One region of the Terribacillus sp. AE2B 122 genome, then DNA from elsewhere that is predicted to be linked to it. Evidence: riboswitches for the same ligand, from Rfam matches in the RefSeq annotation. Region 1 holds a riboswitch; each other region holds the start of a gene.
What was found. Region 1 has a riboswitch for thiamine pyrophosphate ahead of tenA (thiaminase II). Riboswitches for the same ligand answer to the same signal wherever they lie in the genome.
Positions count from the first base shown of each region.

Region 2: another riboswitch for thiamine pyrophosphate. It lies ahead of thiT (energy-coupled thiamine transporter ThiT); the one in region 1 lies ahead of tenA (thiaminase II).
Region 3: another riboswitch for thiamine pyrophosphate. It lies ahead of AE2B122_RS17495 (YkoF family thiamine/hydroxymethylpyrimidine-binding protein); the one in region 1 lies ahead of tenA (thiaminase II).

Region 1 covers NZ_LR700947.1:85,869-97,843, forward strand. Annotated here, with positions in the region: gene AE2B122_RS14395 (hypothetical protein) at 1-104, opposite strand, end outside; gene AE2B122_RS14400 (NUDIX hydrolase) at 127-636, opposite strand; gene AE2B122_RS14405 (helix-turn-helix transcriptional regulator) at 708-1,751, shown strand; gene AE2B122_RS14410 (MFS transporter) at 1,756-2,952, shown strand; gene AE2B122_RS14415 (S8 family peptidase) at 3,002-4,264, opposite strand; gene AE2B122_RS14420 (copper resistance D family protein) at 4,508-5,578, opposite strand; gene AE2B122_RS14425 (copper resistance protein CopC) at 5,585-6,139, opposite strand; gene thiE (thiamine phosphate synthase) at 6,255-6,893, opposite strand; gene AE2B122_RS14435 (YckD family protein) at 7,078-7,392, shown strand; gene thiM (hydroxyethylthiazole kinase) at 7,433-8,233, opposite strand; gene thiD (bifunctional hydroxymethylpyrimidine kinase/phosphomethylpyrimidine kinase) at 8,217-9,053, opposite strand; gene tenA (thiaminase II) at 9,046-9,744, opposite strand; TPP riboswitch at 9,860-9,960, opposite strand; gene splB (spore photoproduct lyase) at 10,021-11,049, opposite strand; gene AE2B122_RS14460 (transcriptional regulator SplA domain-containing protein) at 11,042-11,287, opposite strand; gene AE2B122_RS14465 (methyl-accepting chemotaxis protein) at 11,478-11,975, opposite strand, start outside.
Region 2 covers NZ_LR700955.1:1,332-13,306, forward strand. Annotated here, with positions in the region: gene AE2B122_RS18795 (M3 family oligoendopeptidase) at 1-1,728, shown strand, start outside; gene AE2B122_RS18800 (ABC transporter ATP-binding protein) at 1,848-2,693, shown strand; gene AE2B122_RS18805 (ABC transporter permease) at 2,690-3,424, shown strand; gene AE2B122_RS18810 (sensor histidine kinase) at 3,429-4,574, shown strand; gene AE2B122_RS18815 (DNA-binding response regulator) at 4,549-5,157, shown strand; gene AE2B122_RS18820 (peptide MFS transporter) at 5,194-6,567, opposite strand; TPP riboswitch at 6,776-6,875, shown strand; gene thiT (energy-coupled thiamine transporter ThiT) at 6,959-7,525, shown strand; gene AE2B122_RS18830 (general stress protein) at 7,562-7,912, opposite strand; gene AE2B122_RS18835 (hypothetical protein) at 8,106-8,462, shown strand; gene AE2B122_RS18840 (class I SAM-dependent methyltransferase) at 8,602-9,093, shown strand; gene AE2B122_RS18845 (NAD(P)/FAD-dependent oxidoreductase) at 9,126-10,475, opposite strand; gene AE2B122_RS18850 (YwpF family protein) at 10,623-11,033, shown strand; gene AE2B122_RS18855 (TrkH family potassium uptake protein) at 11,122-11,975, shown strand, end outside.
Region 3 covers NZ_LR700951.1:28-6,902, reverse strand. Annotated here, with positions in the region: gene AE2B122_RS17525 (hypothetical protein) at 547-807, shown strand; gene AE2B122_RS17520 (hypothetical protein) at 832-1,227, shown strand; gene AE2B122_RS17515 (SOS response-associated peptidase) at 1,287-1,949, opposite strand; gene AE2B122_RS17510 (energy-coupling factor transporter transmembrane protein EcfT) at 1,991-2,728, opposite strand; gene AE2B122_RS17505 (ABC transporter ATP-binding protein) at 2,715-4,328, opposite strand; gene AE2B122_RS17500 (ECF transporter S component) at 4,325-4,903, opposite strand; gene AE2B122_RS17495 (YkoF family thiamine/hydroxymethylpyrimidine-binding protein) at 4,900-5,508, opposite strand; TPP riboswitch at 5,588-5,692, opposite strand; gene AE2B122_RS17490 (magnesium transporter CorA family protein) at 5,876-6,820, shown strand.

The DNA of each region.
Region 1 (11,975 bases):
ACGTACGCTGGCAGCATGGCCGCGAAGCCATCATCTAATACAAAGTGCAAAATACCAGCAACAACAAACATCAGACTAAATACATATAAGCCTACTTTTCTCACCTAAGCCGCTCCCTCTTTTTTCTTATGTAATACCCTGATCTCCTTCCCGGAAACTCCCCTCTCTGATTTCCCACTCTGAATAAACGACAGTTCCTAGCGGCAGTTCTCCCGACACTTGCCAATTGATTGCTTGCATGACCAAAGGTGAACTGTTCGAAATGGTTAAATTATCAATAGAAACCCATTCAGCTCCCAACGCATCCTGTCCTGCAAACTGCTCTGGAACCCGTAATTCTCCAGTTGCCTCTGCTATATAAAAAACTGCTGTATGGTGTACATGGGTAAAATCCTTCCACTGCCACGGAAGCATAAAATCGACAACACCAATCTGCTTCTTCACTGCTGCATTTAAACCTGTTTCTTCCTTCACTTCACGAATGACAGCCTCCAGTAAACCCTCCCCGCTTTCCAGACTTCCGCCTGGCAAATCATAGCGATTGATATATGGGCCCCTTCCTTTATGTATGACAAGCAGTTTACCTTTTTTATGTATAACAGCATAAACACCGAATGCACGATGATAATTATTCATTCCATCACTCCGTTCTATTTTTGTTGAATTTAATATTCTAATAATATAGAATTATTTACGAGGTGATAAATATGCAAATAATTCAGACGGGTTTTAAAGCAAAGCATGATTATACCATTCGTTTTGAAACATCGTTACTATGGGAAGCAGCTTTAGGAATTGCCGCAGTAACGAATGCTTCACTTGCTGGAACACTCGAGCATGTAGAAAAGATGTGGGATGATCCCGAAAATGGCTTTTCGGAAGAGCTTCAGCTCGAACTGCAAGAAATTCATCAATCCAACACCTGGAAGACGCTGCTTCAGCTGCTGCACCACTCAAATGCTGCAACCTTGGATGAGTGGACAGCTGAGGTCTTCAACATGCCGGAACAGACATTACGGGAACAAAGCTTTCCCTACATTGGAAGCTCATTCGAAAAACATCGAATAAAGGCTGCTAAGGGGAATGAAAGCGCATTGGCCACTCTGCAAAAGGTTACTGCAGATAACCCTTTCTTCCCAGATTATATCGCTTTTATTGCCAACGCAGATATCTCTTTCCTGAAGAAACACTTGATCTCCGTTATGACAAAATGGTTTAAGGAAGTGATCAGACCGCAGGAAGGGATTTTGCAGGATATGCTGGATCGAGATGTATCGAATAGAGAACAAAAGCTGGATGCAATGGATAAACTGACCTTTATTCGTTGGGTTACAAACAGTACAAGCTACAAACCCGATGATGCTATAAATACAATATTGTTTATTCCCCATTTCCACTACAGACCGTGGACCATCAGTGCAGATCTGCCTGGTACGAAGGTTTTTTATTATCCAATTCACGCTAATAGCATCGATCCAGAAAACAGATATAATCCGGATACGATGCTTGTAAGAAAGTATAAAGCATTGGGTGATGCAACCAGACTTAACTTGCTAAAACGTTTGTTGGAAGGTGAACAAACGCTCCAGCAATTAACAGAGCAGCTTCCAGTTGCGAAATCAACACTGCACCATCATTTGAAGATGCTCAAATCAGCCGGACTTATCGGGTCAGATAAACAGGCTTATTACGCAAATAAAGATAGTATCACTTCCCTAGATCATGATCTACAGTCATTTTTGGAAGAGTGATCACATGATTGTGCAGAAGATCACGCTAACCCATCCGCTATCACGCCTGATGATGAGTACTACAATGGCTTCCATGGCCGGGCAGGTTTACAGCATCCTGCTCCCGCTACTGGTGCTTGAAGTAACCTCTTCCACTGTTGCCGTTACGATTGCTATAGCTGCAGAGCGGGCAACGATGCTGCTGCAGCCTCTTATCGGTCCTTTTCTCGACCGTGCAAACTGGAAGTATGTACTGCTATTTGCTGACTTTGCCCGATTTCTCTGTTTTTTGCTGCTAAGTATATTCGCTGTAAACGGTCAGATAAGTCTCCTGCTTATCTGTATCATATCCATGTGTATCGGATTCGCTGGTCAATTCTATCAGGGTGCTCAGTTTACTGCCATTCCACATCTAGTTGCCGATCGACAGCTTCATTTCGCTAACAGTCTGGAAAGTGCTATATTTCAGCTTACCATCGTGATTGGTCCGAGCATAGGCGGTATTTTTCTACTATTCTTTAGCATCCATTACAGCTTAATAGCAGTATGTGGACTTTCCTTACTCGCCGTGTGGTTAGTGCTCCTGCTTCCATACGAGCAACAAACAACCAGCTCCAGAACTTTCTCCATATCCCAATACATACACGAGCTGAGGGAAGGATTCTCTTTCATTTATCAACAGAAAGAAATTTGGTACACCAATCTTATATCACTAATCTCCAACTTCGGAATACAATTTCTCATTGTTTTACTGGTCATCTATGTAAACCAACTCACAAAAGATCCTTTGCTGCTTGGCATCGTATTATCTTCTGGGGGAATCGGGGCCATTCTAGGTACATCTCTGGGTTTCTTTGCCGATCGGTTCTCTACATACAAACAGATATTATTCGCTGCTAAAGTGATTGGCGGTTTATCCATCATCTGTGTTGGGCTGACGGATACTATCTGGCTGACGGCTTGCTTCAATATGATTGGAACAGCAGCTGCAGGTGCCGTTAACCCGATCATCAAAACAATTCGACAACGCTATACACCACGGCATTTACTAGGTCGTGTCCAATCCACATCCCGCTTCATAACATTTACCTTACTTCCAGTTGCTTCTGTTTGCGCCGGTCTCTTATCAGAGTGGATTGGTATCGGGGGAACAATTGTAATTGGAGGATGTGTTGCTAGCATCTCTGGTCTGCTTGTATATAAATTGCCTCAGAAACTATAAAAAGAAGGCTCCTCATATTATAGGAGCCTTCTTCATTCATTTCTTTGTATTATTGAACACGAGGGAAACCGAAACCGGAGGCATAATCATCACCTCTAGCAGCACCATAGCCGCCAAGAATATCGTTACCACGAGCACGGGTCTGCAATGTCTGTCTCACTTGGGAGCTGCTCAAGCCAGTGTTTTCTGACCAAATCTTAGCTGCCAAACCAGAGATATGCGGTGTAGCCATAGATGTACCAGTCAGTGACGCATATGTGTTCCCTGGATAAGTGGATAGGATAGCTGATCCAGGAGCTGATACTTCCACATCACCTTGCTGCACAACATAATCACCATCTGTACGACTGTAGCCTCGGGAAGAAGAATCGGCAACTCGGTATGTACCGTTTTGCTGACGGTTCTCCAAGTTTGCTACTGCAACAGCTTCTGGCAGTGCAGCAGGATATCCGATTGAACCTTCATACGGGCCGGAGTTACCCGTAGCTGCGATGACTAATGCACCTCTGTTATTTGCATAACGAACTGCACTAGAGATGAGAGAATCCTGTCCCCCACCAAGAGACATTGAAATGACGACTTTCTCTCCACGGTTTGCTCCATCATCAGCAGCTTTCCGGATACCGTTTGCGATGTCATCGGAATAGCCTCGCCCATCATCACCGAGTACTTTATAAGCCCAAAGATCTGCTTCCGGTGCTACACCAAAGATACCCGAACCATTTCCGCCATTGGCAAGTGCAGAACCAGAGACGTGGGTACCATGTCCATCACGATCGACACAAGTGCCATTCACTTGTCCACTGGATGCTTGGGTAAAGTCAACACACTGCTCTACATTTGCAGCAAGGTCAGGGTGGTTAACAGACGTGCCAGTATCTAGAACAGCGATGTTGATATTATTTCCACCGCTTGTTTTAGTTATGGATGAGTTATTATAAATTGCATGAATTCCCCACGGTGTACGGTCTGATACAGCTTGTGTCGATACATCCCGTTTTTCAGACACTTCCTGCTTCGTATATACACTTACTTCGGTTACTTCCAGGGCTTTGTCAGCTTTTAGCTCCTCGAGCTCTTTTTCAGATACCTCAGTTGTAAAGCCTTCATTACCGAAGCTGTTGCGGACGCCATGCTCTTCCTTGACCTCGTCGGTTGCTTGAGTGGAAAACACACCATCCTTCTGCTTAACGAGAACGCGGACTTCCTCATTCTTTGCCGTTTCATCAGGTGCGGCACCAGCTTGTAACGGCTGGAATACAGATAACCCTATCATTGCAACAGCAGCGACACTTACCAGTTTTCTTTTCATTCAATCACCTCGCTAGATTTTATAGTCACTGAAGTGGAGTCCGACTCTCTGCCCTTCTAGACTCTCAGAAACTATTACAGTAAATCTAGCATAGGCTATCCTGGAAATGTATTGGGAAAACAGACGACAGCAATACACAAAAAAAGACATTATTCCAATTTCTATTTCCTTTTTCCAGCAGAATGTTTGCCTAATAGAAACTTTCTGTGATAAAAGGTGGAATAATGCCGTTCTGTGAATCTATTAAAATTGTAAACTAGTCATTATGGCAGTGTACAAAAGTGCCGAAGCAACGAATGCGGCCGCCAATGCGAAGCTTGCTGCAGCTCTTTTTTTGAAAAAATAAACGATACTTGCCAAAAACAAGCCAAATCCGATAAAGCAAGCTACCCCAAGCACTCCCCAGTGCCAGGTTGCGACACTTTCAGCTGTCACACTAGGAAAAATGCTGCCGAAAATCAAGGCAGATCCCTCATTGCTTAAGGTCGCTGGAATATCAGCTGGTGTAGCAGAAGTGCCGAGTATCGCTGTGCAAATAAATATAATCGCTAGCAGGATCGCTTCGGCCCGGATCCAGTTAAGCGGTCGAAATGCAGGATCACGATGAGCTTTTCTTGCCAAAAAGCCGTTAATGACAGCAAATACAAGTACTGGTATGAACACGACATGCTTCACGAATAACATTTGGCCATACGTCAGCATCAAAGCATTTCCATAGTTCCGTATATCCATTGCAAACAGCATGACCATTATGCCACTAGCTATGACTGACATGACAAGCACTATGGCGAATGGTGTAAACCATTTTAGGAAACTTTCCCAACTGAATTGTTCTGAAGTATAGAAACATACTTGAATCAGTACACCAACCCAGAAAACAGCAGCACCTAAATGGACGAAATGGGCAAAAGCACCGATCAACCCACCTTCCACTGCTGAATGGCTGCCATACGCACTAAGAAATAGCATACCTAGGAATAAAATTAGCGTGAGAAGCGGAAATTTGTTGAAATAAAGCAACAACCAAACACAGATAGCCAGGAGAAAGATACCGACCCAGACTCTTCCAGCTGTAAATTGGAATAATACTTGGCCTAGTGCCTGACCATATCCATTCTGTGCGCCAATTATAGAAACGAGATTAATAACAGGACCGCTCGTGACAAGTGCAGCAGAAGCTGCAGCAGCTAATACGTCACTTCGCGGTGTCCGGATTGCTGCTTCTTCCTTGCGTACAAAACTGAAAACAAGATGACCGGCGAGAAAAGAAAAAGCGATATACGACAGCAATTCCAACAATGGAACTAGAATCACGGCGAGTTAATCCTTTTTACGATAAGTGAAGAACAAAACAGCGGCACAAAGTAAAGCGATGATTACCAATCCCGTCACTATGAAACCTGTATCGGAACCTTCCTCTTCTTCATGTGATTCTTCTGCTGCTTTTTGATCCTGTTCATTCACTTGTTTATTTTGTTCACTTTTGACTGCCGATCCCTGTTCGCTATCGCTTTCCTCGGAGGTCAGACCTTCTGCTGTAAAGGAGACTGTGTTACCGACTTCGTGTCCATCTGCTGAAATTACTTTATAGCTTAATTCATAATCCCCATCAATCATTTCCTGAGCTAATGGAACAGTAACAGTCGTTCCATCAACAGCTGCAGAGTCAGTGGCGAGTGCTTGTCCATCTACTGTCACTTTCGTCTCTACTGCATCCTCCACATCCGAATTGAATGTGAGAGTGAAAGCATCCATGCTCTCTGTGACCGTATCACCTTGTCCTGGATTCGATGCCGTCAGTACTGCATGGGCGGACACAGCCTGCGGCAGCATATATAAGAACAATGCCAGCAAGACCAACATTGGCTTCTTCATATTTACCACTCCAATTTTTAAATGTCCCTTTCATCGTATAAGAGAATAGAGATAGCGTATAGAACGAATTGTGACCAAATCCTTACATTTTGATTCCACCCAAAAAAAGATGCACTCACGTGTGCACCTTTTCCATCTTCAGTTCATTTACTGCTTTCTGGATATCCGTCGCTTTGGTTAGGACGGAAATGAACGAGATACCATCTGCTCCCGCTTGCCGGACAGCCTCGGCATTTTTCTGATTGATGCCTCCGATTGCAACCATCGGGAAGTCACCGACTTGCTTCCGAATCTCGCGCAGTCCTGTCAGACCGATCGGGAATTTGGCATCAATCTTCGTCCGAGTAGCTGCAATTGGCCCGACACCGATGTAGTGGGCTCCGTCCTGGATTGCTTTTTTAGCTTCCTCGGTGTCTTGAGCACTCACCCCAATAATCAAATGCTCTGGACAGCGTGTTTTTACTTGCTGCATCGCTTCGTCTGTCTGTCCGATATGCACACCATCTGCCCCAATCGCAATCGCAAGATCTACATCATCATTAACGATGAAAGGGATGCTGTGCGCTCGACACCTTGCCTGCAGCCGTTCAGCCAGTTGCCTTTTTTCCTGTCCAGTTGCAGCTCCTTCACCTTTTTCACGAAGCTGGAACATGGTAATACCAGCTTCAAGCGCCTGTTCCAGTATTTCCTCCGGATCCTTGTCCTGGCAGTTTTGACTGCCCATTATGAAATAAAGCTCCAATTCTTCTTTCATGTTTATTACTCCTTTTCCATTTAAGACATTCCACATCCCCATTTTGTGTTGAACATGTTCTCATTCCTCAGGTCGAAATTCTTATTCTCCTAATTTAGGAAAAAGTGTGGAAGATGGATAGCAATCCCAAAACTGCGTAAAGTAAGCCCAAGCTTTGAACAAGGAGATGATAAAGTTGAAATGGATGAAAGCTGGGGCAGTAGTAATCGCTCTATGTGTCGGATTGGTCGTTTCCAATCCAGCTGCCGGTTTTGCTGCTGACAAAGCTGTTGCCGATGTGCTGACAGATGAGCAGAAGCAAGAAATAGCAGCTTTGCAGAAGCAGGCATTAGAGCAGGAAAAGCAAATTATTGAAAAGTACGTAGAATACGGTGTCTTTTCTGAAGAGAAGGCAGACCAAATCGAAAAGCATTTGGATCAAAGGTTTAAACAATTAGAGCAAGATGGTTTCATCCCAAAGCCACATCGGCATGGCCCTCACCCTCATCCAGAAAAGTGACATCCTACAATCAGCAGACATACTTCTGCTGATTGTTTCTTTATACTTCTAATTCGAATTGTTCCACTTTTTCCGAATCAATTGCTTGATCTCCTAACAAATAAAGCTGATCCAGAAAAGCGATCTGAAAGCTTCCTGGAGCTTTTGCTGTCTTAGCTGCTTCCTCTGCTGCAATACCATAGAAACAAAGGGCACCGATGCATGCTTCCAGTACATTGTCTGCCGCTCCCGCACATGCTGCCACAACGGCACCAAGCAAGCAGCCAGACCCTGTTATGTTACTGAGCATCTCATGTCCATTAGCAATACTATACGTATGGTTCCCATCCGAAAGGATATCTATTTTCCCTGTTGCAATCACAATCGTATTCAATTCTCTGGCCAGCTGCTGAACAACTCTTGGTGAAATACCATCCTCGGATCCATCTACACCTTTCACTTTGACTGATGTACCGCCAAGAACAGAGATTTCACCTGCGTTTCCGCGAATGACCGTTACATCCACCTCCGCCAAAATGCGGCGGGCCGTTTCTGTCCGATAGGCTGTGGCGCCCACTCCGACAGGATCGAAAATCACTGGTATCCCGAGTCTATTCGCTTCCTTACCGGCTAAAATCATCGCTTCTACATCTGCTGCGGAAAGTGTGCCGATATTCAATAGGAGGGCCTGTGCATGCTGAACCATCTGCGCTGCTTCTTCCTTAGCTGACGCCATCACCGGGGAAGCACCAAGTGCAATCAAACCATTCGCTGTAAAATTAATCACAACATCATTCGTAATGCAGTGAATCAAAGGGTTTGCTTCCCAAACTAGCTTTATCACATCAGTATACTTCATCATGCTGTTCCTCCTGAACTGGCACACCTTGCAGGCGGTATCCCCAGTGATTTGTCGGACCATTTCCTTTTCCGAGCTGAAGCGAATACGAAATCGCATCTGTTACAAAATCCTTACCGATCCTGACTGCTTCTTGCAGAGATCTTCCTTTAGCCAGTTCTGCGGTTATAGCTGCCGAATAAGTGCATCCAGTACCATGAGTATGCTTTGTCTGAATACGTTCGGCAGTGTAGGCCGTGAAGCTGCTTCCATCGTAGAGCCAATCTGCTGCAGATGTTCCTTCCATATGACCGCCTTTTATCAAGACAGCTTTGGCCCCATACTCCCGGACGATTATTTTTCCTGCTGCTTTGATGCTTTTTTCATCTACGATATGAATTCCCGTAAGTTCTTCCGCTTCCGGAATATTCGGTGTAATAAGTGCTGCTAGCGGAACAAGATGCGTCTTCAGTGCATCTCGTGAATCCTCTCCCATAAGTGCATGCCCACTTTTAGCATACATAACAGGATCCATCACATATACACCTTTTGTTTTACTCAAAACAGCAGCGATGCAGCGCATCATCTCTTCTGATGCAATCATTCCTGTTTTTACCGCAGCAGGGGTGATATCTGAGAAGATTGATTCCAGCTGTTGTTCAAGAAATTCGACTGGAACATGATGAACTGCCTGCACTCCTAGCGTGTTTTGGGCAACGAGGGAGGTGACCACACTCATTCCGTATACGTCACGCTCCTGAAAAGTCTTCAGATCCGCCTGAATTCCTGCTCCTCCTGACGGATCAGTTCCGGCTATTGTCAAAGCGCTCTTGATATCAGGCATGAACGGACGCCCCTTTCAATGGGATCATCCAGTCCTGCTGAGTAGCGGCCATCTCCCAGAAACTATGCTCCAGCATACAGCTTTTAAGAAAAGCTTTCCGCGCACGTTCTTTTGCAGCAGATCCCGCTGTCTCGGCCCACTTATCCAGTCGCTTGCTAAGCTCTGCTGTCACATCCGGCATACCATCTTCCCTGCTGCTATAAAACTGAATCCACTCCAAGAACGGATTGGATTCGTCGGGTGCCTTCGTTTCGATAATATGAGCTGCCAGCGCTTGATACGTCCATGGACAAGGGAGAAGCGCTGCCATCAGCTCGCCGATGTCTCCTTGTACAGCACTGTTCATCATATGTGAAATATAATGGTCAGCAGCAGGCGGTGGTGTCATGCGCTGCAAGTCCTCGTATCGCACGCCCGCCACCTTGCAAAAGACATTATGCGGATGAATCTCGCTATGCAGGACAAAATGAATTTGGGACTGATAAAACTCCATCTCTTCACGCGTTTCGCATTTGCTGACTGCCAAGCCGTAGATACGGGCAAATGCGGTCAAATACTCATAGTCAGCTTTCACATAATGGATCAATGCCTCACGCGGCACATAGCCATTCGCAACTCCTTCTACGAAAGGATGTGCATAGATCGCTTCGAAAATCGGGTTTGCTTCTTCTCTCAATTGTGCAGAAAACATGTTTTCTCCTCCTATTGGAGAAAGCCCCGTCGGAAAGGGTGATTGGCGCCGGCCATATAAAAAAGCCGCTCCAGAAGTATGGAGCGACTCGTATAGTCAAGTGTTCAGAAAATACACGAATCCGGCTCCACTTCCCTACGCTGGTGTTAACCAGATCAGGTTCAAAGGGATAAAGATTACTCTTATCTCAGCCAAATGGCACCCCTAGTGGACTTCCTCAAAATTCAATTGTCCCCTTAACTATCACATGCACAGATGTGATTGTCAACCAATGAATCACGTGAAATATTCAATTCTGGATTGCGGGAACATTTTATAGATTGTGCTTCCTATTACATCCTTAATTTCTTCTTGCTCTTCATTCTGGTAGACGTATTTTCCGATACCATAGCGCCCCCATTTATATTTCCGTTTGCTTTCATCCAGCTCAAGCTTCGACATCGGATAATTTTTCTCGATAACGCGCTTTGCTGGCTTCGTGAATCGATGCTGAATCAATTCGAAGGTTAAGTTCTTTTTGGCATGTTCAGGCAAAGCTGCTTCAAGATGTTCGAGCATTTCCGGATAGCCCGTCTGCCAGCCGTCATGCAGATAAATCGGAGCGACGATGAATCCAAGTGGATACCCGGCCTCGGCTACCTTCACCGCAGCTTCGATGCGATCTTTCAATCTGGAGGTGCCTGGCTCGAAGTATTTGATCACATAATCATCATTAATGCTGAAGCGGAATCGCGTCCGTCCCTGATGGTCTGCGTCCAACAAATGATCCACATGAGCGAATTTCGTTACAAAGCGCAGTTGTCCGTGCTTGGAGCGGCCGAAATATTCAATCGCATGTTTCAACGTGTGCGTCAGATGATCAATACCAACGATATCTGATGTACAGGAAGCCTCAAACCGTGTTTCTTCTGGCGCTCTTTCCTGCATGTACTGCTCAGCTGCATCAAATATTTCATCTGTATTTACATACGTGCGGATATAAGGTTTGGATCCCATCGTCGTTTGCAGGTAACAATAATGACAATGCCCCATGCAGCCTGTCGCAAATGGAATAGCATATTCTGCTGAAGGTTTGGATGTATCGAATTTCAGAGTTTTACGCACACCTACAACTAACGTTGATTTGGCGGTACGGTACTTCTGGAAATCATTATCGCCCGGTAGATTACGTACCTGGTTGTGGGAAGTTGTTTCACGTATTTCTACTCCCATGTCCTGGAACTTGTTCTTCAGCTTCACTCCAAGCGGGTATTCCAATGCTCGAGGCTCTATATACACAAGCTGCGGCACAAACGGCTTAACCATAATAACCACCATCGGCTAAGCCAAAAGCGGACACATATGCTTCTTCCGCCTCTCCGAGATCCTGATAAACCGCCACCTCATCATTGAGCGGATAATAGGTTTCATACACAAACAAGGCCAGTTCACCTGGCTTTTCCGGGTTATGGACGACCGCCGCTTCCTGTATATTGGCTACTCCCTGTGCATGGGGATTGCGGATAATTACATAGACGATTTCTCCTGCTTGAAAAGCATCCATTTCATTGCCTCCTTTGTACATACTGCGACTAGTATGCACGGCTTGGATGAAAACAATGTAAAAAAATGAACCCTTTTCCAGGAAGTATACGTCTACTTCTTAGAGGAGGGTTCAAATGTGAAATGGATGATATACGTTTTTCTGTTATTAATCTTATCCTTTATCGGTTACTATCTGCTAGTCAATTAACTTACACCCTAAAGCGAGCAATTGCGGTTTGGAGCTCCTCTGCCATAAATGCAAGTGAACTGGATGATGCAGCTATTTCCTGCATGGCTGCGAGCTGCTGCTCTGTCGCAGCTGACACACTTTCCGTTGAAGCTGCTCCTTCTTCTGCTACCTCGTTCACATCACCAAGTGACATATTGACTGAATCCGTGCCTTTAATCATACCTTCCAGCGCGACTCTCACCTCACGGAATTCATCAACCAAACCAGCTACTGCAGTTTCAATCTGATGGAAAGAACCGCCAGCTTGATCTACAACTCGTGTACCAGCCTGTACTTCATTCGTTGCATGCTCCATCAAATCAATGGTTTTCGTCGTATCCTGTTGGATAAAGCCTACCAAGTCAGCAATTTGACCTGCCGCTCCCTTTGTTTCTTCAGCTAATTTACGTACCTCATCGGCAACTACTGCAAACCCTTTACCATGTTCCCCAGCCTGAGCAGCCTCGATAGTAGCATT
Region 2 (11,975 bases), on a different contig from region 1:
GCACTTGCGGAATTCGCTGAGAAAGCAGATCAAGCTTTAAATGATTGGAAACAGGCTCTAGAAGATTTTCAAGTACCTGATCAAGCTGAAGATACTTCTGGCTTGGTACGTATCGTTGAGAAGTGGGAAACATCTGCTAAACATGTATTCGAGGTTGTTGCATTCGTTGAGTGTCTGGTAGCACAGGATGTTACAGACAAAAAAGCAAAGCAATGGTCTGGGAAGAAAGATGAACTCATGGCTGCATACAGCGGAACGCTTACGGGTGTGGATCAAGTCATCACACAAGTCCCGCAGCAGACATGGGAGCAGTTGCTGGAGCAGCCGGAATTGATCAATTATGCATTCGTTCTTGATGAACGCAAAAAAGAGGCTGCTGAGAAGCTTTCACCGAAACAAGAAGTATTGCTGAATGATTTGGCGATTGATGGCTACCACGGTTGGGGAGGCATGTATGATACGATTGTCGGCAGCATCCAGGTACCGTTGAAAATCGATGGGGAGGAGAAATCCTATTCTGTTGGTCAAGCTGCCAACAAATTAGATGCACCTGATCGCAAGGTAAGGCAGCATGTGTTTGCTAGAATGCAAGAGGCTTGGACAGAAAAAGAAGATTTTTTCGCAGAAACAATTAATCATCTAGCTGGTTTCCGTCTGCAGACATACAAGCATCGTAAATGGGACAGTGTGCTGAAAGAGCCGCTGGCTTATAACCGTATGTCTCAAGAGACGCTGGATGCTATGTGGGGAGCTATTTCGGATGAGAAGGATTCATTCGTAAAATACCTGCAGCGCAAGGCGGAGATCCTTGGTCTGGAAAAATTGAGCTGGTATGATATTGATGCGCCGCTCTCCTCTGCGACAAAACATGTATCATACGACGAAGCTGCTGACTTCATTGTGAAGAATTTCCGGACATACAGTAGCCAAATGGCTGATTTTTCACAGCAAGCATTTGAAAAGCGATGGATTGAAGCGGAAGATCGTAATAGCAAACGCCCTGGCGGCTTTTGTACCAGTTTTCCAGAAAAGAAAGAAAGTCGTATTTTCATGACTTTCAGTGGAACAGCTTCAAATGTGTCAACACTTGCGCATGAATTAGGTCATGCGTATCATAGCTACGCAATGAATGATGTAGAGCAGCTGAATCAGCAATATGCTATGAACGTAGCGGAAACAGCTTCTACATTGGCAGAATTGATCGTCTCCGATGCTGCAGTAAGAGAAGCAGCGACGAAGGATGAGAAAATCGCGTTGATCGAGGAAAAAATCCAACGTAGCATCGCTTTCTTCATGAATATCCATGCGCGCTTCTTGTTCGAGACAAGATTCTATGAAGAACGCAAAAATGGACTCGTATCTGCTGCGCGCTTGCGTGAGTTGATGGTCGATGCTCAGAAAGAAGCATATAATGACCAGCTAGATGAGTACGATCCGACATTTTGGGCGTCCAAGCTGCATTTCTACGCAACTGATGTACCGTTCTATAATTTCCCGTATACATTCGGATATTTGTTCAGCACAGGTATTTACGCAAAAGCAGCAGAAAATCCGGAAGACTTTGAACGTTCCTATAATGCTTTACTTGAGGATACTGGCCGCATGACGGTTGAGGACTTAGCGATGAAGCATTTACAGGAGGATTTGACCGATAAGGCATTCTGGCTTAAAGCTATCGAAGTTTGCAAGCAGGACATCGAGGAATTCTTGAGATTGACTGCAGAATAATTAAGGGAGACCACTCAATAGAGTGGTCTTTTTTTATGACAATTGTCATTCTTTTTCATGACATTACTTCCTTACTCCTTGTAATCTATCTTGTTATTCTGATAGCAGGAGGTGGGGTTATGCTAAGGATAAATCACGTTAGCAAATCATTTAAAGGGCAGCAGGTGCTGAGAGATATTACTTTCCAAATAGCTGAGGGTGAGAGCATTCTCCTGCTAGGTGCGAATGGGGCGGGTAAGTCTACTTTGCTAAAAATAGTTTTACAAATGCTGAAACAAGATCGAGGAAGTATGGAATGGAAAGGCAAAAAGCCTCATATTGGGTATGTACCACAAGCACCTTCTATGATTGGGAATTTAACAGTCTATCAGTTCGCTTCGTATGTGCTTTCTTTGCATGGCAAAAGAGTACAGGTCCTTACTGTTTTACAGGATGCAGGACTGGAACCGAAAAAAAAGGTACTGGCAGGGAATTTAAGTACCGGTCAGATGAAACGTCTGTTATTCCAGCTTGCTGTTACAGTTAAGCCAAAGCTGCTAATCATGGATGAACCAACAGCCGGTATGGATTTGGAAGCTAAACGACAATTTCGCAAGCAGTTGTTAGACGTACGTGCAGAAGGAATCAGTGTTTTATTGACGACACATATTCTGTTAGAAGCAGAAGAGCTTGCCGATCGATTATTATATCTGGAGGATGGAGTTATAAAAGTCGACCGTCCAATTGAGGATATAATGCTGGATAGAAAGTCAATAAGCTTCCGAACCGATTCCAAGTATAAAGGTTTTTTACTCTCTATGGGATATACACAGCAGGAAGGCTTATACCAAAAGCTGACGGAAGGCGCGGATAAAGAACTGCAGTTGCTAATCCAGCATAATATCAAATTTACGCAGCTTGAGATAAAAGGTGATACTCTTGAGCAGTATGTTGAGGGACTGGAAAGAGAGGAAGTTGGCACATGAAATCTATTGTTGTAACAGTGGGGATGGAACTCCAAAGAATGATAAAAGATAGATACTTTCTATGTTTCTCTTTACTAATGCCTTTCATTTTTTATATCCTATTTACTTACATTAATAGAGGTGCGGCTGTCGACGGAATTGAATTTGATTATTATTTTCTCATTTCCATGACCTGTTACAGTTTAGTAGTAACTTCTGTGCAAACATTTGGTATTCAAATAATGTATGATCGCATGCAAACTTGGATGGACTATTTGTTTACCCACCCTCTTACGCCATCACAGTATTTCATTTCTCGTATTATCACGCAGCTTTTGCTGAACACACTCATTGTTTCTTTGTTTTTCCTTGTTGTAAATGCATGGAAACAATTTGATCGCCCCTTGGAAGAATGGATAATGACTAGTTTATGGCTGCTGGCTGGATCGATTCTATTTCTAACAATCGGAATCTTGATTGCTCAGTCTAGAAAGGTTGAGACTGCATCTGCGACCGCCAATATAGTAGTGTTAGGACTAGCTATTTTAGGAGGTCTCTGGATGCCGCTGCAAACATTTCCGAACTGGGTGCAAATGATTGGTGAATGGCTGCCATCATACTTGTTTGCACGGGGTGCTTGGACTATAGCCTCAGGAGAGGGTATTGAAATTTCCAATATTATAATTCTTATCTGTTATTTTTTGGTATTATTTATAGGTGCAATGATTTTACAGTATAGGCAAAGGAGCTGACTACGTGAAGAAATTCCGCCTGTTTCCGGAAGAAGATGGCTATATACCTCATCTTTGGCTTGCCTATTACTATTTCACTTTACTGTATTTGATTGGAGAGCAAGGTTTTCGATTCTGGATCCCTCTCTTAGTAATGGTTGTCATCTTTTTCTGTTATAGGGAAATTTATTGGAGGCCAGAACGGACTTTTTCTTCAGCAATTGTCTTAACCATACTAGTAGCATATTTAATTTTTTTTATCGAACAGGATTTTTTCTATTTGCTCTTATATGCGATTAATATGCTTTATGTAGTGAAAAGTCCAGCTAAGTTCTGGACTGGTTATTTAATTGTTAATGCTGTTACAGGCATCATGCTGCTTACGGATATATATGGGATTCATGATTGGACATGGGGATATATTTCTCCCGGTATCCTGATCAGTCTCATTACACCAGCAGTTTGGAAAGTACAAGAAAAGTGGTACCGCAAATGGGAGGCAGTAAATGAGGAGCTTGCTGACACAAAAAAGCAAGTGGAGGAATTAATAAAAGAGCGAGAACGGGACAGAATTGCACGTGATCTGCATGATACAGTAGGACAGACGTTATCAACGATTTCAGTGAAAAGTGATATATCGAAGAAGCTTTTATACAAGAATCAAGAGCGGGCAGAACAGGAATTAGATGATATCCAGCAGTTATCTCGATCCCTGCTTCAAGAAATGCGGGAAATCGTGAGCGATTTGCGTTTTGTATCTTTGCAGGAGGAAGTGGAAGCAGCGCAGCTTAGATTAAAAGAAGCTGGTATTGCTCCTGAATTAGAACAGCAAATTCCTTCGATAGAAGACAGTTCAAAGGAAACAATGATTGCCTATATACTCAAAGAAGCTGTCACAAATGTCATTCGTCATAGTAACGCTACCGTTTGTAAAATCCGAGTTATACAATCTAATAACTATCTGCATTTACAGGTGGAGGACAATGGCGGCTATGATAATATGCTGTCACAAGACGGAAACGGCTTAGATGGAATTAGAAAAAGAGTCAGTCTAATGAAGGGGGAAGCCCATTTTCATAAGCGGATAAATGGCGGCTTGCACTTGATAGTAAAAGTTCCTATGCAAACCGAAGGAGGAAATAGTAATGATTCGTTTGCTGTTGGCGGATGATCAGAATATGCTTCGAGGTGCCATGGCGACAATGCTCGATCTTGAAGAAGATTTCGTTGTCATCAAACAAGCTGCCAATGGTGAGGAAGTATTGCAAGCACTTCAAACGCAAACTTTCGATTTACTAATCCTCGATATTGAAATGCCTAAATATGATGGCTTGGAAGTGGTCAAGCAAATGCGGCAAAACAGCCGTAAAGAGAAGGTGCTGCTGCTTACCACCTTTTCTACGGCTGCTTATGTTAAAGAAGCTATGAAAATGAAGGTTGAGGGTTATTTGCTGAAGGATACGCCAAGTGAGCAACTGGCTCATGCAGTGAGGGATATTGTATATCACGGACGCACGGTAATTAGTCCAGAGATAACGTATCAATTTGTACAAGGCGTTGATAACCCGCTAAGTGAACGAGAAATGAAAATCCTTTCTCTTGCGGAAAAAGGCTTCTCAACAAAACAAATAGCAGCTGAACTATTTTTGTCACCAGGCACCATCCGGAACTATTTTTCGGAACTTCTGGATAAGCTGGGAGCACAGAACCGTTCACAAGCAGTCTACATAGCGAAAGAGAAGGAATACATATAAAAAACACAGCTCCCGTAAGGAACTGTGCTTTTAGGTTTAGTCTCGTGCATCCAGCATGGATTGCAGTTTCTTGGAAACAGCTAGAAGGATTAGACCTACTACGATAGCGACTGCACCGATTATACTGAAAATCTCTACATAACCGAGTGATTCTGTCAATGCAGCAAGCTGTCCAGCGATAAGGCTGGCAATACCAGTTGCGGCCATCCAGACACCCATCAATAGAGAAGCAATTTTCACTGGTGCTACTCGGCTTACCATCGATAGACCAACAGGTGATAAACATAGTTCACCTAATGTGTGGAACAGGTAGGTGAAGACGATGAATAGAATATTAGCTCTATGAACAATATCCCCTTCGTCACTGCCTGTATATAGTACTGCTGGAACTAAGATCATAAATCCTAATCCTAATAGAATCATACCCATGGACATTTTTGTCGTTGTCCGAAAATCTCCACGTTTTGATTTACTCAATTTCAGCCAAATAGCAGATATGATTGGTGCAAGGATGACAATGAACAGTGGGTTCACTGATTGGAACCAGGAAACTGGTATAGTGTAACCGCCAATGTTTCGATCAATAAAATCTCTCGTATATAGTGTTAGGGAAGTACTTGCTTGTTCGAAGCCAGCCCAGAAGAAAATGATGAATACAGCTAAAATTAATACTGCACCTGTACGTTTCTTGTCAGCAGCAGTCATTTTGGCTGGAACGCCATCAGCAGAAATATTAGATCGCGCAGGTTTTGTTCCGATATCACCTAAATATTTCTTACCCAAAGTGCTGAAGATCAATTGGCCGATGACCATACCAATGGAAGATGCCAAGAAGGCCCATTTGAAGCCAAAGTGTTCGATACCGGCAGCATCAGTCGTATGGAAAAGATCCTCTGCAAGAAATCCTGCAATTAGAGGAGAGAAGAATGCACCGATGTTGATGCCCATGTAGAAGATGGTGAATGCAGCATCTTTACGTTTATCCATCGGGTGATACAACTCACCAACATGTGTTGAGATATTCGGTTTGAAGAACCCGTTACCAAGTATGAGGAACAACATACCGATGTATAATCCCCACTGATTGTTGAATAGGAATATTGTGAAATCTCCGATCGCCATCGTTACGCCACCAATAGTGATAGCAGTACGCAGGCCGATATACTTGTCAGTCAAGTAACCACCGATAATTGGTGTGAAGTAGATAATTCCTGTGTACAAACCATAAATTATTGCGGCTTGTTGCGTATTCATTCCTAATCCACCGCTAATAGCTGCAGCAGTTAAGTAAAGCATCAGTACAGCACGCATGCCATAGTAGCTATATCTTTCCCACATTTCTGTGAAGAAGAGAAGATACAATCCCTTTGGATGCTTCTTCCCTTGTGGGATTGTAGCTGGTGTATCCATTTTGAATCCTCCCTTTTTTAGAACATTGTCCATTATACGTCATAGTTTTTCTCGAATTCAAACAATTTCGTTAGATGAAGTAAAAGTAATAAAATTGCTAAAATTAGCACTTGGGTAATATTTCATCTAAAGGAAATATTAATATTTCTTGCTAGCGCTATCAATTTTCTATATAATGGATAGACAACAGAAAACAAAACGGTACAAATAAGCCTGCAGGGGGAGCCATTTCGGCTGAGATGGACATATGTCCAGACCCTTCGAACCTGTGAGTTAGCACTCGCGTAGGGATGTAGCTTCTTTGATGGGAAACAATGCACTTTGGGCCATCGGAAGAGATCCCTCTGCAGCATTGTTTTTTTGTTGCATTCTTTATTAGGGGAGAAAAAATATGCAATCAAGAAGCAAGGTTTTATTTTTAGTAGAGGTGGCAATATTTGCCGCACTCGCATTCGTACTGGACTTATTCTCATTCAAAGCATGGGCGCAGGGAGGCAGTATCTCCTTGCAAATGGTTCCGATATTCTTAATGGCATTTCGCTGGGGGTGGAAAGGCGGACTTACAACAGGGTTAGTTGTAGGATTGCTGCAGTTAGTCACCGGCCCTTATATAATACATGTTGTCCAAGGTTTTTTAGATTATCCTTTGGCCTTCACTTTAGTTGGACTGGCAGCTGTAACAGCTGGTCCAGCGCGTAAAGCGGCAAAAGAAAATAACCGAACTAAGCTTATTGGATTCTTAATCATCGGAACATTGATTGGCAGTATCGGGCGGTTCGCTGCGCATTTTGTAGGAGGAATGGTCTTTTTCGGATCTGCAGCTGCTCCTGGACAAACGGTTTGGGCATACTCGCTTATATATAATGGCTCCTACTTGCTGCCAAGCTTTATAGCCAGCATTATTGTTATTCTGATTTTGGTTTTGGCTCAACCGAAACTTATCTTACCAAAGAAATAAAAAAAGGCACTGTCTCATTGGACAGTGCCTTTCCATTTAGATTAGCAAGCCTTCGACGTTGTCTGTTTCTGTGACAATCAAGAAGATTTTCCCTTCATCGAGATCCTCTTCAAAATCCTCAGCTTCTTCCTGAGAAAAACCGATTTCCTTCAATTTCGCACGTAGTTCATCACCTTGTTTACTGAACATGCTGCCTACAGCACTTTTAGCTCCCATCTCGGATAATCCAATCGTATTGGCATCCACTTTACTGGATACACGTTTCGTTCTGTCATCATCATGTGACAATACATAGATGTTATCTTTGTTTACGCCTTTTGTGCTTAAAAGTTGAATGTCTTCTTGCAGCTTTTCATCGTTTGTGTACTCTTTTAAATATGGTTTCATGTTGAATTCTCCTTTTTAAGCTAATTTGATGTACTAAATATCTACCCGCTGGCTAGAAAATAAAACCAACAATAATAGTTACAAAAATTCAATATAGTATGACTATTTATCTGAAAATCGGCATACAGACGCTGTGTGTTGTGATAAACTGAATGTAAATTGAGGTTTCCAGTCCGGGTGAGGAGGAAACAATATGGCAGATATTATTGATATGGATCAAGTTAAAACTAAGAAATGTTTATGTCAGGTCGCCAAAATGAAAGGCATCGAATACGAAATCTATCTTACTGTCGTTAAATATATAGATAAACATACGGAGAATGTACTTCCTGAATATGCTTTCAAAACGACAGCTTCTGATTTGTCTGAAATATATAATGGTAATCGCGAGCTATTTTTGAGAAGTTATTATGAATTGCTGCGTTATTGGGATATCCCGCTGGTTGATGCAGAGAATCCTGCTAATATGGAATTTGAACGCTTTCCGAAAATAGGAGATCTATGTTACTTTATTGACCGCAAAATTCAAACGGGCAAATATACGAGTTGAAAGGACAGCTGAATGGATCAGCTGTCCTTTTTAGATTCAGGATAGAAAATGTTAATGCGTGAGAGCATAGGGAAGATACGTTTAGCTTTCGCATTGGGAGGGCAATACAGAACTAATTGATTCAAAAGGAGAGAGTTGTATGGCGAATAAAACAACAGAAGTTTCCGCAGCAGAAGTGGTGGAGCTGTTGGAAATAGAAGGCGGAGAAAAAGTGATAGTCTTTGGTGCTGGAAATGGGGAACTGGTTATTCCTATCGCACATAAAACAAAAGATCGCGTCACAGCCCTGGAGAAAGACGAAACTTTATTAGAAGAATTAGCCCTTCGTGCAGAGGAGGAAACGCTGGCGAATATCGACCGGATGCCTAGCGGATTAGGCAGGCTGAATTTCCCCGACGCATCCTTCCAACGAGGTCTTGCAGCATTTGTGTTGGATAATACAGATGACCCCGAGCTTGCAGCACAGGAAATGTACAGAGTTACAATTGAAAAGGGTATTATGGTAGCTCTCGGCTACAGCAGAGATCACAGCGCGGATCTGCTTGCAGATAAATTGACTAAGGCTGGATTCGAAGTGACGCAAGGAGACTTTAATGAAGAAGTATATTATGTAAAAGCATATAAAGCATAAGAAAACCGCCAGATATGGCGGTTTTTTCTTGTTCACTGAAGCATGCTAGGAATATCGCTATCCGCTGTCGGATAAGCCCAAAGCAAAGACTGCAGTATTTTAACTGGTGCTTCCATTTCAATTGCCAATGTAAAGACATTAATTAAATGTTCAGCATGAGCTGCATACAAATGCGCACCGACAATAGTTTGTTTTTCTTTATTCAAAATGATTTTGCTGTATCCTTCTTCCAGTCTTGTCGTCTTATTTGTGAAGAAAGAGCTCAAATCTTGTTCGATGACAGAATACTTGTCCTGAGATTTTAGAGCTTCGTCTGCTGATACACCAACTGAAGCAATTCCAGGAATAGTATAAACAACGGAAGGCTGAATATGATTGAAATCATCCTGCTGTTTCCCTTCCAGCATGTGATTAATAACACGGCTTCCGGATTCTGTAGCCAGCGGTGTAAGGGGGAGCTTCCCATCATCAGCACAATCTCCTGCAGCGTAAATATGAGGTGCTGATATACTTTGCTGATTTTTATCTACCTTAATACCCTTCTTGCTATAAGAAATGGATGTCTGATCCAGACCCATATCTTGGACATTTGGTGCTCTGCCAGCACCGTGAATGACGATATCAGCAGATAGCTGTTCTATGTTGTTTTCAGAACGGATGGAAACGGTGAATGCATTCCCTTGCTGTTCTACAGCTTCCAGCTCCGTATTCGTTCTAATATCGATGCCAAGTTTTTTACTGTAGTCGACCAAATGATTGACGACATCCTCATCAAATCCTTCCAGAGGACGTTCTCCACGATGAATAATGGTTACTTTTCGATTAAAACGGACAGCAATATGTGCAAATTCAAAACTGATATATCCTCCACCGATTAGCACCAATTCCTGAGGTAAATCATCGAGCTCAAAAAAAGCATCACTTGAAATGAGATTTTCGTATCCATCTATCGGCAGTTTAGTGGGGGAAGCCCCTGAAGCGATTAGAATATACGCAGCTTGAAGTCTTTCTCCGTTAACCTCTATTGTATGATCATCAATAAATTGTGCGTGTCCTTGGTACACCTCGATGCCGTCATTTTCGAATTCTTCGACAGTCGATTCGGGAATAGGTTTCGTGAATGTCTCCTTATGTTCGCGTAGCTTGCTCCAATCTAGCTGTGCATCTCCAGTCAAACCAAAACCCTTCATCCGCTCAAAAGCATCCTGGATTTTAACTGTTTCAATCAGTACTTTCTTTGGATCACATCCCCATTGAGGGCATGTACCTCCAAATGGTTTATCATCAATAACGGCTACAGTCCAACCCTTTTTTCTAGCTGCTGAAGCCGTGCTGTGACCACTTACGCCAGAGCCTATTACGATTAAATCCAGTTTATGCATAAATATCATCCTTCCTGGCAATATCCTAACTCTGTACCCTGGCACTATGCACAGAAAACATCCTATACACAATACATACGGATCGGAAAAGTTCTGATAAGATAGAGAAAAAGACTTAATTGGACATGTTAAAAGGAGAGGTTATTTGTGAAAACATTTAAACTGGTAGAGCTGACTTTATATCCGACAGATCAAGTGTCATTAAATGAGAAAGAAATGAAACTGTCAGAGGGGTTAATCATCAATAAAGAAGAAGATAACGAATGGGTGCTGGAAGCGGTTCTCGGCAAAGCAGATTTGGAAAGCGTACAAGAAATATCTGAAGACCGAAAAGTACTGCTTGCCCAAGTGCGAATCACAAAACCAGAAAACCGTCCGGCAATGTTCCTTGTTCAAGTACAGGAAGTGAATGATTTAGGTGATGAAGGGAATGTAATCATGAAGGGCACGCTTGCAAGGGAAGAAAAATCGGAACTGTTCGCTTCAATAAAAAGAATGCGTCAAGAAGGAATGGAAGAGGAAGAGATTTTGACCAGCGGAGCCGGAACCACGGAGTGAGTGCGCTTGAAAAAGAGAGCTATTCTCCAATATGCCTGCTATAATAGACTACATTTGAAACGAAACGTACTTTTAAAGGAGCACTTGTATGCGTACCTATGACCCGCGTTGGCGATGGCTCAATAACATTTCGCCAACCAGATTGATCATCTTGTTTTATTTAGCTGCTGTGGTTATTTCTACGTGCTTATTGGCATTGCCAGTGGCACATAAAGAAGGAACTGATATATCCTTCGTAGATGTATTATTTACGGCTGTCAGCGCCATTAGCGTTACAGGACTTGCTTCTGTTCCGATTAATGAATATTTCAACACGACTGGCATCATTTTTATAGCCTTCACGATGCAGTTGGGCGGAATTGGCGTCATGACACTAGGGACGTTTGTGTGGCTGCTGTTTGGTAAGAAAATTGGTTTCAAGGAACGGAGACTGATCATGGTTGATCAGAATCAAGTATCGTTTCGCGGAGCAGTTTATCTTATGCGACAAATTCTGGTTGTTGTATTGTCGATAGAACTGATTGGATTCCTTGTCCTAGGTACTTATTATCTGCAATATTTCCCTACAGCGGGTGAAGCTTATTTTCAAGGCTTATTTGCTTCAATTAGCGCGACGACCAACGGCGGCTTTGATATAACTGGACAGTCACTTATTCCTTTTCGACATGATTATTTCGTGCAATTCATACATATGCTGCTCATAGTTCTAGGAGCAATCGGTTTTCCGGTTCTGATTGAGGTGAAGCAGTATATCTTTGCTTCTAAGGATGAGCGCACTTTTATCCGATTTTCTTTATTCGCTAAGCTAACAACAATTACTTTTATGGTACTTATTTTTGCTGGTGCAATCATTATTGCATTGCTTGATTCCAGGAATTTCTTTGTAGGGAAATCCTGGCACGAGATACTATTTTACTCCCTTTTCCAATCGGTGACGACTCG
Region 3 (6,875 bases), on a different contig from region 1:
TATAAGATTTGGGAAAAATTAAGCATGAATCTTATAGATAAAGGTATCTATCAGAAGTGGATAAATAAAGATGATGCGATTATCAATGAAATAAAAAACATTATTTTAATGTAATTCTAAATGAGAAATAAACCTTGATTGTTCTTTAACTTTCAAGGTTTATTTTTATATTAACCAAGTACGATAATTTGTCGATGGACTTGGGTGATATTTTTCTTTGTTCCTTTATAGAAGGAAATCAAATAATGCTTTATACAAGGGATGTACCTCTTGGCCAAAAGTATATGATGAATTTGAGGGATAAGGATGAATTTTATCTTCGTGTATATCTGGAAGAGTAGATGAGATAATTCAAACTTGGAAGTCATTTTCTAATATCAGTTATAGTAATTTGTGAGGTTCACTTTCATTAGTTCATGTAAAACAAAAACTTTTAAGGTATCTGAATATCTTACATTCTTTATTTGGGATATCGGTGTAGATAATAGTTCTTGATTATTGTATGTAACTTTTTTAAAGACTTAAAACAAACTTATGAGGTGATTTATGATTAAGGCTGATTTTAAAAGGAAAATTCAAGATAACGATCTAAATTTAGGTGAGTATCAGATTGAGTTGGACTTTATTACAGATGCACCTTATGTGATGGGGTGTTGTTTTGATGGAGGAGTATGGAAAGTGTATAAAACTCGTGAACGGCTAGGACACTATATTATTAAGGAATATAAGAATGAGTCGGACGCTTTTCATTGTTTATATGAACTTGTGTTAGAACAGCATAGAAGAACAATTAGTATCGAAACCTAAATGTAGGATGCATAAAATAATAGAATGAAAACGAAAAGGTGTTACTACGGGAAATTAAACTATACAGAGTACAAATTAACTAAAGATATGGATGGCAACTTAAAGATACTAACTCAGGATAAAAGTAAGATTGATGATACTTTTGTAGATAAGTATCAGAGTGGCGTTTACACAAAAGTAGTAGAACCAAATGAATTAAAAGATTGTGTAAAGATACAAGTCTACGGAGATATTCAAGGTAAAAAAGTTGAAGTTTTAAAGGAAAGAAATGATAAATACCAGGTTAGCACTGGTTCATTACTAATAGGAGAGGAATTGAAGCTGCCTAGAATAGATAGAGATACATGGCTTGGATGGGTACCTAAATCTGAAGTTAAACTAATTTTAGAGGAAACTCCATTTGATCCAAAAAGATTCTAGGCCAAAATATTGAGTATGCAATTTACTGTAAAAAAAAGCATGCCCCCGGCATGCTCCTTTCACAATGGATTGATCAATTCCTCACTATTATTCCTCGGCGAATTCACCAGCGTCGAGACAGGGTAAGCAGTCAATTCCTCGGAATAAGGTTTCAGCAATGGCAGCAGTTTGTCAGGGTCTTGCAGTTCCCGATCAAGCCAGATGTCCTGAGAAGCAGCGGAGAGAATAACCGGCATACGGTTATGGATCTGCTGCATGAAGCTGTTTGCTTCGGTTGTGATGATGGTGCAGGTGAAGATGTTGCTGCCATCTTCATCCTGCCATTTCTCCCATAGCCCAGCGAATGTGAGAGGGGTTTTATCTTTGCGCTGGATGCGCATGGGCTGCTTTTTACCGTCTTTTGTTTTCCATTCGTAGAAGCTGTCGGCGGGAATAAGGCAGCGCTGTTTCTGAAATCCTTTCTTGAAGCTGCGTTTTTCCAGAAGAGTTTCGGCTCTGGCGTTGATCATTTTGCTGCCTATTTTTTTATCTGGTGCCCATGGCGGGATGAGACCCCAGCGCAGTGTTCCGAGCCGTCGTTTGTTACCGTCATGAATGACGGCTGCAATTTGCTGCGTTGGTGCGATATTGTAGCTTGGTTCTAATGCTTCCATCTCTGAGACAGCATCATAGGTTCTCAGGAGCTCTTCCCAGGGAGTGAGTAAGGTAAATCTGCCGCACATCTTCATCTCTCCTTTTTTCTCCATTATAACCCTTCTGCCGTTTACTGAAACGACTTGGAAACAATGATACATAGCGCAATGGCGCCAAGCATGACGGCTGCAAATATCCAATCTGTCCAACTTGTATTATACGTACGGTAAAATGTGCGGTCTCTTTCTCCTGTGAAGCCTTTGGATTCCATGGCTATGGCAGTTCGTTCAGCTTTGCGGATCGCACTTGCTAGCAGGGGAATCGTGTATTGTTTATATCTGCTGAATCTGCTTGTTTTCGTTTTGGCTCCCCGAATAAGATGTGCAGAGCGGATCGTTGTTAACTCATCTTTTAATAAAGGCAAAAAGCGATAGCCAGCTAAAATACCGTACGCCAGCTTTGGTGAAACACGGCACTGTTGAATCAGACTTAAAATAAACGCCACTTTATCTGTCGTCAGGACAAATAGCAAGGACAGCGTGCTATAGCTGAATACACGGATAGCCAAGGCTAGTGCATCTTGCACGGTTTCTCTCGGTAGCTCCCAAAGGAGGAACTGCTGCGTGATGGAGGGATTCTCCGGTGTCTTTGCAAACAGCAGTGTTGACACAAGCATGCCGACTGCGAAAAGGGTGAAAGGGAGCAGATATAGAAGATACTTCTTGATTTGCACCTTTCCAAACAGCAATGTAACGGCAATCGTCCAGCCAATGTATAAAAGCAGTGCCAATGGATCAAAGAGGAAAGCAATGACGATCGCAGCTATCGTCACTGTCCCTGCTTTGATGCTAGGATTAATATGATGCATAGAGACTGTTCTCCTGTGTCCGCTTATTATAAGCTTCTTTTGCGGGAAGGGAGAGTCCATAGTCTGACAGATCTTTTCTCTTCCAAATTCCTGCAGGCTGGTCATCTGCTACTATACGCCCTTGATCCACAATCAACACGCGCGAAGCAAAACGATCGACCAGTTCCATATCATGTGTAATCATGACAATGGTGCACCCGCGTTGATGATGTCTCCAGATTAAATCCATCAGTACTTCAGTAGTATGGCTGTCTTGACCGAATGTTGGTTCATCAAGCACGAGCAGTTGAGGCTTTTGAACAAGCATGGTCGATACACTGAGCCGTCGTTTTTGACCTTGGCTCAAGGTGAATGGATGCTTATCGGCTTGTGCAGCTAACTGGATATCCTCCAAGACCCTCTGAATTTCATCCGCGTTTACTGCCTGTCCGAAGGCGATTTCATTCCAAACAGAGTCTGTAAGAAACTGATGCTCAGGATTTTGAAATACATAACCGATTTGCTGGTAGAGTTCATTTGTTTTCCAACGACGTAACTTCTTTCCGAGAACTTCGATATCTCCGGCTGTGGGCTTCAGCAATCCAGTAATTTGCCGGGAAAGAAGCGTCTTTCCGCTGCCGTTTTTCCCTGTAATAGCCAGGAATTCTCCGTGCTTAATAGTAAGAGCAGGGATATCCAGCAAGACCTTTTCTTTATTGCGAAAAACAGCATTCTCCACTTGAATGATTTGCTCTTTCTTCTGCAAAACCTCTGAAGTTTTCGTCTGAAACTGCAAATCAGGAGGGAGAAGGTCAATTGTAAGCGGCCAGGGCTTTGGAAGCTGTGCTTGCTTGGCAAGAAGAGCTGCTTCTGGCAGCCAAATGCCGCGCTGCTGTAGCTCCTCGTCATACATGTTTACTGCCTCACTCAAGTCTCCGTCAAAGAATAATGATCCATCTTGGTCCAGCAGCATCGTCCGGTTAATAATAGGCAGCCAGTAGTCAATGTTGTGCTCAATAATCAGAAGTGTGATCTCCTGCTCTTCTTTTAGGTGACGGATTGTTTCAACAAGGTCCTTGCTCGCAGCCGGATCCAGATTAGCTGTCGGTTCATCTAAAATGAGCAACCGAGGCTCCAGTGCCAGAACTGCTGCAAGTGCCAGCTTCTGTTTCTGCCCGCCGGAAAGGGTATGGATTTGATCTTTTCTCCGATGCTGCAAACCGACAAGGGAGAGGACTCGATCGATTTCTGACTCCATCAAATCCGGAGATATTTTCTTATTTTCTAAGCCGAAGGCAATTTCATCCTCTACTGTCAGCATACAGAATTGCGTTTCTGGATCCTGAAATACAGTTCCAACCTCTAAATTGATTTTTCCGCTTTTGAAATCCTCGATCATGGATCCTGCGAAGCAGATACTACCGCTCATCTTCCCATCCAGTTCTTTTGGATACAACCCGTTTAAACAGTATGTGAGGGTGCTCTTTCCAGACCCGCTTGGTCCCAGCAGGAGTATGCTGTCTCCTTCTTGAACCGTAAAACTCAAATCATCTAAGGTAGGGGTGCTCTCTTCCTCAAATGTGACGGTCAGTTGGTCAACTTCCAGTAGGTGCTGTGTCATCCTGCTTTTCGCTGGCGATATGTTTTACCGAGCGGGAAGCTCGTCAATGTGCCAGTTTTCGCCAGCGCCTCACTGATTGCTTTGCCGATCAAACCACTTATAACAGCTCCACTGATGATTCGTACAACAAGCATAAGCACAACGTAAGAAGGGTCAAGAGCTACAAAACCACCTCGGAAATAACCCCAGATGAAACTTGTAATGGCAGCCCCAATACCAGCACCCATTAATACAAGAACATGATAAGAACGATAGCGTGTCAGGGCAAATGCTGCTTCAGCTCCAAGACCTTGTACGACAGCAGAGAGAATAACGATAGGTCCGACACTGCTGCCAATCAGCACTTCGACAACGCCGGCAATCGTTTCCGAGACAAGAGCAACACCGGGTTTTTGGATGATATAAGCAGCTACGATCGAGACAAGGAACCATACCCCGAAGATTATATCAGTTCCGATCGGTCCGATTAGTCCCATCATGACGACGTTGACTGGCAGGAATAGGAGATAAACAATGCCGAACACGACAGCGAGCGCTGCCATGACGACTATATCTTTCATTCTCCAGTTTTTCATTTGATTCCACCCTTTGCAGATGGACTGTTAGCTGACATTGTCACTGTCATAACTGTATGGGATGAACCTGAGTTTTCAGTTTCAGTAAAGACATGCTCCAAACCTTCAAAAACATCAATACTATTGCCATCAAGGCGAGTGGAATAATGAGACTTGGAAACAGTTATTCCGTGGGAACGCATGTTTTCAATTTGACTGTAGATGGTATCCATATAATTTCCGCCGCCCAAAGGATATAGCGAGAATTTGGAAGCTGTCTCAAGCTTTATATCTTTTACATTCGGAAGGTTCAGCTTTGTTTCGTCCTCGGCCATATAGACATCCCCAGTAGAATCACCGGGACATCCAATGGAATATGTACCATTGAACACAACATGATCACCATCTTTAGCTGCTGCTAAGAAAATAGCAGAGGTGACATCAAATACGTGCGGAATTCTCCCACGCACTAATGTTGTGACATCGTCGGTCTCAATCCAAACTTTTGACGTATCTACGGTTCTCAGCGCCTCTAGAATGATTTCTTTGAATCTGTCTGCCATCGGATAAACCGAAAAACTGCAGCCGGCAATCCGGCTAGTTCCGCAATAATTTTGTATTTCCATAATGATTCCTCCTATTTTTTTGCATATAAAAAGCGACGGCACCATAGGGCGCAGTCGCAGAATATACAAAAAGAATAGGACAATTCTGGCTGCACTTCCCCACGCTGGTATTATCCAGATCGAGTTCAAAGGGTCAGAATCACATGATTCCTCTCAGCCGTTACCAGCTCCCCCAGTGCGTCGCTTATGCAATTGATAGCTCTATAGTAAAAAAGATAGCTGGATTTGTAAAGGGTTTCCTACTGAAAGATTCTGATTTCTTACTTCTCAAGGATTAGAAACGAGTCTTTAATCGGCGAGAGTGCAAAGGATTATCCTGCAAGACTTAAGGGAAATAGTACAAGAATGAAAAGATGGAGGGGATAACATGGAGAAGCACGCTTTTTCGGGTAATGCGTGGGAGTGGCTTCAGCTAGATGAGAAAGTGGATAAAGAAAGAAAAGACGAGTTAAACGCCTACACAATGCACATACCATGGGTACAACATATACATACTTCTGATACGAATAGTTTGCAAATGGAGACGACTAATGAGTACTCTCTCGCTCTTTGGGGCTCGCTCATATATGTACAAGAAGCAGACAAGAAAGAAGAAAAACATCTGTTTCACTTCTTTGTGAGAGAGAATATGTTATTAACAACAGCACTTGATTTTAAACTATTGCCGACAACGTCAAAAAATGAAATTCTAGCTAAAATGCAAAATGCGAACAATGCGATTGAGGGGTTTATGATCCTCATGGGGGAAATAATTTCAGCTTTTCTACATAAAATTGATCAATACGAAGTCAGATTAAAGGATTTACTTTGGCAGGTAAAAGAGAATAATGATACAAAGCTGCTTAATAAAATTGCTGAAAACCGACATGAGATATTAGTATGGAAGAACTTTCTGATACCTTTCATAGAGGTTAAGACAGGCGTTATTGAAGCATTTGGGGAGAAATATACGCAGAATGTACATTTTAAGCGGACAAACTATCGTTTTGAACGCTGTCAGAATCTTGTTCGAGCTTATGAAGAAGAAATCAGAGGCTTGATTGATTTTGAAGATGTTGTATCTTCTTTTAGAGGCAATGAAATTATGAAGACACTTACTGTCATGACTGTGCTTTTTACTCCTGTCATGGCGCTTGGTGCATTATGGGGCATGAACTTTGATAATATGCCGGAATTAAAATGGAAATTCGGGTATGCCGGAGCTCTGATTTTAATCCTCATTTCCACTCTTCTAGTATATTGGTTCTTGAAGGCAAAAGGCTGGACGGGAGATATGCTTAAGTCGAAGAAGAAGCAGAAGTATGTGGATTAAAAAAAGCGAAGCGATGTAACGGGACTGACCCCCTAGGCTGAGACAAATAAAAAAC